Regions from separate parts of the Anaerospora sp. genome, predicted to be linked through region 1. Evidence: a T-box and tRNA genes for the amino acid it is inferred to sense, from the RefSeq annotation. Region 1 holds a T-box; the other holds one or more tRNA genes.
The links. The T-box of region 1 lies ahead of ileS (isoleucine--tRNA ligase). A T-box ahead of a tRNA ligase gene usually reads a tRNA of that ligase, here a tRNA-Ile.

Region 2: it encodes a tRNA-Ile, which carries the amino acid that the T-box ahead of ileS (isoleucine--tRNA ligase) is inferred to sense. The anticodon was not compared.

The regions. Positions count from the first base shown of each region.
Region 1 covers NZ_DALZUO010000001.1:333,907-338,130, forward strand. The annotation lists gene RTR76_RS01630 (MFS transporter) at 1-1,143, shown strand, start outside; gene RTR76_RS01635 (DUF1003 domain-containing protein) at 1,264-1,839, shown strand; T-box leader at 1,935-2,146, shown strand; gene ileS (isoleucine--tRNA ligase) at 2,225-4,224, shown strand, end outside.
Region 2 covers NZ_DALZUO010000011.1:93,266-97,489, forward strand. The annotation lists gene thiE (thiamine phosphate synthase) at 1-200, opposite strand, end outside; gene RTR76_RS11060 (Nif3-like dinuclear metal center hexameric protein) at 221-1,339, opposite strand; gene RTR76_RS11065 (class I SAM-dependent methyltransferase) at 1,315-2,016, opposite strand; tRNA gene RTR76_RS11070 (tRNA-Glu) at 2,150-2,224, opposite strand; tRNA gene RTR76_RS11075 (tRNA-Ile) at 2,235-2,309, opposite strand; tRNA gene RTR76_RS11080 (tRNA-Asn) at 2,365-2,440, opposite strand; gene rpoD (RNA polymerase sigma factor RpoD) at 2,502-3,611, opposite strand; gene dnaG (DNA primase) at 3,675-4,224, opposite strand, start outside.

The DNA of each region.
Region 1 (4,224 bases):
GTGTTTCTTTGCGGGTTAGGCTTCAGTATTATAGCACCTGTTGTCCCATTTCTAGTGCAGCCTTATACAAGTAATCCGGGAGAACAAGCGATCGTTGTTACACTTCTGACCTCTGTGTATGCAGTCTGCGTGTTTTTTGCGGCGCCTGTACTTGGCGCTTTGAGCGACAAATATGGCCGTCGTCCATTGCTTTTACTATGCCTTTTAGGGTCGGCAATTGGATACTTTGTCTTTGGCATAGGCGGATCGCTGTGGGTACTGTTTGCCGGGCGTATCATAGAAGGGATAACCGGTGGCAGCATAAGTACGATATTCGCCTATTTTGCCGACATCATCCCTAGAGACCAGAGAACCAAATACTTTGGCTGGATGAGTGCGGTTGTAGGCGTAGGTACTGTCATTGGGCCAACGGTAGGCGGCTTACTTGCCAAGTTTGGTTATGCTGTGCCGATGTATTTCGGTGCAATCATCACTTTAGTGAATGTGGTTTATGGATACTTTTTTATGCCTGAGAGCCTTGATAAGAAGAACAGACTGAAAGAGATTACGTTGGTAAGGCTGAATCCCTTTACTCAGCTTGCAAGCGTACTTTCTATGAAGAACTTAAAAAGGCTGCTTGTCTCAGCATTCTTGCTTTGGATACCCAATGGAGCGCTGCAGGCAGTGTTTTCCCAATTTACAATGGATACATTCAATTGGCAGCCTGCACTCATTGGACTAATGTTTTCTATTATCGGGTTCCAGGACATCGTTTCGCAGGGGTTCATCATGCCCAAGCTATTGCTAAAAATGAGTGATAAACAGATAGCGGTTTTAGGGATGGGGTCAGAGGTTATCGGCTACAGTCTGATTGCAGCATCGGCGTTGTTCTCTTACTATCCGCTGTTTATCGCTGGCATGTTTATATTCGGTTTCGGTGATTCCATCTTTGGGCCTTCGTTCAATGGGATGCTTTCCAAAGCTGTCAATGCCAGTGAACAAGGCCGGGTTCAAGGCGGCAGCCAATCCATTCAGGCCTTAGCAAGAATCATTGGGCCTGTCATTGGCGGTCAGATCTATGTATCGCTAGGGTCTCCTGCACCCGCTGTTATGGGTATGATCTTCCTATCAGCAGCAATCCTGGTTTTGTATGAGAGTACGTAAATTTTGTGGGACAAGGGGACAGGTTCCTTGTCCCAGAGTGGCAACCAAAGAATGAAATACCGTAATTTGCTAATACTGGTGTAGGTAAGCACCATTATGAAAGCAGATAGGTGATAAGTAATGAAACGAGTCATGAAGATGGGGAACGGTAAGAAGTCTACACTTAAGTATGTAAGTGATGAAGGAGCATTAGAGGGCTTTGATATTCAAATTGATGAGGACAATAGAAAACGCATTGATAAATTAGTGGACAATTACGAGCGTACGATCATTACACGTGTAAATGAAACCTATTTGCTGAACACGTCACGGGCGGATCAGTTGGCCGATACTATCGCCAGATTTGGCGGGAGTTGGAAGTTCATTATATTGTTCCTTTCCTTTTTAATCCTCTGGATGGTATGGAATATCTTGCAGTTTACGTACCACTTTGATGAAGCTCCGTTTATATTATTGAACTTAATCTTATCCTGTTTGGCAGCACTCCAGGCTCCCATTATTATGATGAGTCAAAACCGTCAGGCAACGAGAGATAAAGATGAGTCGATCATTGATTTTGCAATAAATTATAAAGCAGAACAAGAAATTGATGATATGCAAGGACATCTCCACAGGCTTGAGAAGCATATAAAAGAGATCCATTTGAGCTTAAAGGCGTTGGATTTAAAAATACAGCAGCTTAAAGAAAAAGAATGAGTAGGAAGCGGAGCAAGGAGTTGTATTTGTGAGGTTTGTTTGACATTTCCCTGCCGGAGAAGTATAATCACGAGTAATATTTTAATATAGTTTCTTGAAAAGCGATGAACAGGAAGAGTATTGCGGAAACAGACCTTACAGAGAGCGGGAGTGTTGAGAACCTGCAGGAAGTACCGGAAGAAAATCACCTGAGAGCTGATGACTGAATGCTTAGTAGGTTAATCCGTATTCCTGCGTTAAAGGATAAGGTATGCAGTACCTGAGAATAGTAAGGTGGTATAAATGAAGGTAACGCTTCGTCCTGACTAAGGGACGAGGCTTTTTTATTACCGTATTTTCGGGTATGCAAGACGTTGAAGCGTTCATGAAAATGGAGGGGCAGTATATGTATAAAAAAGTAAGTCCAAAGAATAATTTTGTGGAGATGGAAAAATCCATCCTGGCCTCGTGGGAAGAGCAAGAGATCATTGCCAAGAGTTTTAAGATGAACGAGGGCAAGGAGTATTTTACATTTTATGACGGACCGCCGACTGCGAATGGCAGTCCCCACATCGGTCACGTTGTTACCCGAGTTATCAAAGACCTCATTCCACGGTATAAAGTCATGAAGGGATACCGGGTTCTGCGCAAAGCTGGCTGGGATACACATGGTCTGCCGGTTGAGCTGGAAGTTGAGAAAAAGCTGGGTATTTCCGGCAAGCCTGAAATTGAGAAATATGGCGTGGAAGAATTCGTGAAGCAATGCAAAGAAAGCGTGTTTACCTACGCTACCCAGTGGAAGGAAATGTCGGAGAGGGTAGCATTCTGGATTGACATGGAGAATCCGTATGTTACCTACCATAATGAATATATTGAATCAGTCTGGTGGTCACTAAGGCAGCTTTGGGATAAAGATTTACTATATAAGGGGCATAAAGTTGTTCCCTATTGCCCGCGCTGTGGTACCGCTTTGTCTTCTCATGAAGTAGCCCAGGGCTATAAGGACGTGAAAGACAACTCGGCTTATGTCAAATTTAGGCTCAAAGGGGAAAATACCGCCATTCTCGTATGGACCACTACCCCCTGGACGCTGCCTAGCAACGTGGCCTTGGCCGTTAACCAGACCTTTGATTATGTCGAAGTCATCCATCAGGAAGAACATGTAATCGTAGCAAAAGAGCGGCTGAGCTGCCTGGAGAGCGAATATGAGCTGGTACGCGAGTTCAAAGGGGAAGCTCTGCTGGGTAAAGAATATGAGCCCATGTTTTGCTTCGCGCAACCGGACAAAAAAGCCTATTATGTGGTTCATGGTGACTTTGTAACCTTGAGTGATGGTACCGGCATTGTGCATATTGCTCCGGCTTATGGCGAAGATGATAACCGCCTTGGCCAAAAGTATGATTTGCCACTCATTAATCTAGTAGATGCACAAGGTAACTTTGTAGAAGAAGTGACTCCCTGGCAGGGCATGTTTGTCAAAAAAGCGGATGAAAAAATACTGGCATTCTTAAAAGAAAACGGTATTCTGTTCAAAGCGGAAAAATATCTTCACTCCTATCCCTTCTGCTGGCGCTGCGATACTCCGCTCTTATATTATCCGCGCGTATCCTGGTTCGTCAGAATGTCCTCACTCAGGGATCAGCTTTTAGAGAATAACGACAAGATCAACTGGTACCCCGATAACATCAAAAAGGGACGTTTCGGCAACTTCTTAGAAAATGTAATCGACTGGGGTCTCAGCCGTGAGCGGTACTGGGGCACACCTTTGCCAATCTGGGAATGCGAATGCGGACACCGGGAATGCATTGGCAGCATCGCAGAGCTTAAGGAAAAAGGCCTGAACGTACCGGATGATCTTGACCTGCATAAGCCGTATATTGATAAACTCGAGATGAATTGCGCGCAGTGCGGCAAAAAGATGCAGCGAGTCAGTGAAGTAATTGACTGCTGGTATGACTCTGGCTCAATGCCATTTGCCCAGTATCACTATCCCTTCGAGAACAAGGAACTGTTTGAGCAAAACTTCCCGGCCCAGTTTATCTCTGAGGCTGTTGACCAGACCCGCGGCTGGTTCTATACCCTGCTTGCTATTTCCACTGCTGTTTTTGGCAAGAGCTCCTTTGAAAATTGTGTGGTATTGGGGCATGTACTCGATAAACAGGGCCTGAAAATGTCTAAACATAAAGGCAATGTCCTGAGTCCGTTTACCGTGCTGGACAATCAAGGGGCCGATGCCCTGCGTTGGTACTTCTACACAACCAGTGCTCCCTGGCTGCCTTCCCGTTTCTATGAAGAGGCCGTCATTGAGGCGCAGCGCAAATTTATCAATACGTTGTGGAATGTGTATTCCTTCTATGTTCTCTACGCCGAAATCGACCAATTTAATCCGGAGCAATACGAGGGAAG
Region 2 (4,224 bases), on a different contig from region 1:
GTAATTTCGCGAATAGCAAGGCACTCCTCATACATCTGCCGGGATTTTTTGTCTTTTTCCCGGTATTGTACCACTTTAATACCAGCTTCCACCAATTCTCTCACAACATCTATATTACTTCGCCCTAATGAATGTTCCTCAGAAGTAATACCATATAGATCGGTTGTCAAAAAATTGTTCATCGCAGCTTTAATTTGCATATAAAAGCCCCCTCCCAATTCTAATACCTAGCAAAAACATCCTGATTGATAACATCACTGTGAATAGCAATTTCCCAGCCTGCTTCACGCGAACAATTTTGTAGGTACTCAACTAGTACCGCGATTACAGGCTGCTCAGTAGCAAAGTGCCCGGCATCAACGACAATTAAGCCCTTAGCCACAGCTTCCTGAGCTTCATGATACTTAATATCGCCGGTTATCAAAACATCTGCCCCTGCTGCCACTGCATAGCCAATCAAACTGCCGCCGCTGCCGCCGCAAAGAGCGACTTTCTCAATAACCTTATTCACATTCCCTGCAACAGTCACATGAGCTATGCCTAATGCTGATTTAACGTCATTAATAAAATCCTGAAACTCCCGCGGCCGGTTAAGCCTGCCTACCCGGCCTAAGCCCTGCCTAACCCCGCTGTTGGCAAGGGGATATACATCGTAAGCGGCTTCTTCATATGGATGTGCTAATAACATCGCCGATAGTACCTGTTTGCTAAGCGATTGAGGCACAATAGTTTCCAACCTGCTTTCTGCAGCATATTCTAATTGACCTATTTCTCCAAGAAACGGCTTAGTGCCTGCCAGCGGTAAAAACGTGCCGGTACCAGCAGTCTGAAACGTACAGTGGCTGTAGTTGCCAATATGCCCCGCTCCGGCCTCACAAAGTGCTTCCCGCACTTGCTCTACATGTGAAGAAGGAGTATATACAACAATCTTAACAAGCTTATCCTCATTTGTTATCTGGAGCGGCTCTATTTGCTGCAATTGCAGGCGGCCAGCCAACGCATCATTCACTCCGCCTGCAGCTATATCCAAATTCGTATGAGCAGAATAAACGGCAATTGAGTGTTTTAATAATGCAGCCATAATCTCTCCTTGCGGAGTGTCCGTGCGAATACTGGTTAACGCTTTAAATATAACAGGATGATGGCTAATAATAAGCTCATAACCATGTTGTGCTGCATAACGGGCCACAGGCAGCGTAACATCCAGCGTCACAAGCACCTTGCTGACCATTTGATCAGGAGAACCGACAAGCAGTCCCACATTATCCCAGTGTTCAGCCAAACCGACAGGAGCTAATCGCTCCATCATTTCAATTAAAGTTTTGCAGCTAACTGACATGCTTTTTCCTCCAGCTTTGCCAAGCTCTCCTGGTATTCCCGGAATTTAACCGATTGCCTCGCCTTTGGGCTGACATTCATTTCTGCTAAGACATACTGCTTTTGCTTAATCAACTGAAAGATGTGCTTCGCTAGGAGTATCGGCTTCTGTGCCCATAACACAGGACCTATTTCATACAGAACCGACTCAAGAAAAGGCGAATCCCCCTGCTCGGCAGCAATAATTTCATAGAGCTTGCCTTCTTCTTCTACCAGGGTTTCATCTGTTATATACCAGCCGTTTTGTACCAGCCACTGGCGCACGAGAGAAGCTCCGATCATTGGCTGAAGAATCATCCTTCTTAATTCACTTGTGACTGACGGATGGGCAGTCAGTATATCAATAATGGTTGTTCCTCCCATACCCGCAATTGTAACCGTGTCTGCTTCACCCGCCTTCAACACGGCAAAACCACTTCCAAAGCGAAGATCAATTTGTTTGCTCAAATTCAGACGGTCAATGATTTGACAGGCTGCCCGATAAGGGCCTTCATTCACTTCACCGGCTATCGCATGTGATATAAGCCCCTGCTGAAGCAAATAGACTGGTAAATAGGCATGGTCAGTACCAATATCAGCCACAACAGCTCCCTTTGGAACTCTTTCGGCAATCGCTGTTAGTCGTTCTCCTAAATTCAATATACTGCCTCCCAGAATGTTAGAGTGCCTATTGCTAACAGGCTCCCTATAGTATGAAACAAAACTTCTGCAATATTTCTATAAATCCTGCAAATAAATAAAGCCATCCATAATGGATGGCTTAGTGACCTTTTGGTGACCCGTAGGGGATTCGAACCCTTGATACCGCCGTGAAAGGGCGGTGTCTTAACCGCTTGACCAACGGGCCGAATATGTAATGGTGGGCCCACCTGGGATCGAACCAGGGACCAGCCGGTTATGAGCCGGCTGCTCTACCGCTGAGCTATAGGCCCAAAAGACATTGAAAAACAGGTTTTCGAGCGAAAGCCTGTTTATACAAAACAAAAATGGCTCCTCGAGTAGGACTCGAACCTACGACCGATCGGTTAACAGCCGATTGCTCTACCAACTGAGCTATCGAGGAACGGCATCGACATAACATATTGTACAACAATGTTAACTAGCCGTCAAGGTTTTTTTAATATTTATTCAAGAAAATCTTTTAGCTTTTTACTACGACTGGGATGGCGGAGCTTCCGAAGTGCCTTTGCCTCAATCTGACGAATTCGCTCACGAGTTACACCAAAATGCTGACCGACTTCTTCCAAAGTACGTGCTCTGCCGTCATCCAAACCAAACCGTAAGCGAAGAACTTTCTCTTCCCTTGGAGTTAATGTCTCCAGCACTTCTTCGAGCTGCTCTTTTAATAGCATGAAAGAAGCCGCTTCCGCAGGTGCCGGTGCATCCTGATCTTCAATAAAATCACCAAGATGAGAGTCTTCTTCTTCACCGATCGGTGTCTCAAGTGAAACAGGCTCCTGGGCTATCTTCATAATTTCACGAACCCGTTCAACGCTAATATCCATTTCTTTAGCGATTTCTTCCGGCAAAGGCTCTCTGCCTTTATCCTGCAAGAGTTGACGGGAAACACGAATCAATTTATTAATTGTTTCCACCATGTGCACCGGTATACGAATGGTACGCGCCTGATCGGCGATTGCTCTGGTAATTGCCTGCCGAATCCACCAGGTAGCATACGTACTGAATTTATAGCCTTTATTGTAATCGAACTTCTCAACGGCCTTAATGAGTCCAAGGTTACCTTCTTGAATAAGATCCAAAAAGAGCATGCCTCTTCCTACATAGCGTTTAGCAATACTAACAACAAGCCGTAAGTTTGCTTCTGCCAGACGGCGCTTTGCCTCTTCATCGCCTTGTTCCATACGTTTGGCGAGATTAATTTCCTCATCAGCAGTAAGCAGTGGAACGCGGCCAATTTCCTTCAGATACATCCGAACAGGATCGTCAATGCTGATGCCCTCAGGAATGCTTAGATCAATATCTACTTCTTCCGGAGCAGTTTCAATCTCAGCCTGATCAGGACCTTCAAATACTTCTACATCAGGAATTTCATCAACAATTTCAATGCCTTTAGTCGTAAAAACTTCATACATGTCATCAATTTCATCAGGTGACAAATCTTCACCTTGGAGAGTATCCATGATTTCTGCGTATGTCAGCATACCGCCGCGTTTTTTACCTTTATGCAATAACTCATTTACATGTTCACTCGAAACACTTTTCTTTTCGGTCATTGTTACTCCCCCCTCCTTTGGCACGTCTGATGAGTTGAGCTCATGCTATCTGCACTAATAGTCTTATGACTGAAGCAATAGTTTAATTTCATCATTAATTCGTTTGCTTTCAGCTAATTCCTCCTGAAAGCGACTATCCCCCAAACGTTCTAATTCATCGGCTCGCAGCCGGTGTTGTTCAAATAAGGTTTTAAGACTTGTCAGCCGAATCGCTTTAATGTAATCATCAACCATTCGGGTAACATCACTGGTTTGTTCATCTATAAGCATAATATGTGACAGTTCGATATTGGCTTTCTCACTTAGCGAATTGGCTAAAGCAGCCGGCGCTAGTTGATTTCCTGAACTGTACGCATGAAATAAGGAGGTGAGTATTTCCCGCCGGCTTTCATCCTGAAAATCATCGGTTGAAAGCTGGACTTGTACGTAGGAGATAAGGGCAGGATCTTCACACATTAAGCGGATTAGGTGCTGCTCGGCGGCAGAATTTTTTTGTACGGCACGCCTTGACACCGAGACACTTGTTGTATTATATCCATTCTTCCCCGTTTTTACAATTTTATCCTTTTTATTATTTGTTGCATATTTATTAAATTCGCTGCGAATAGCGCTT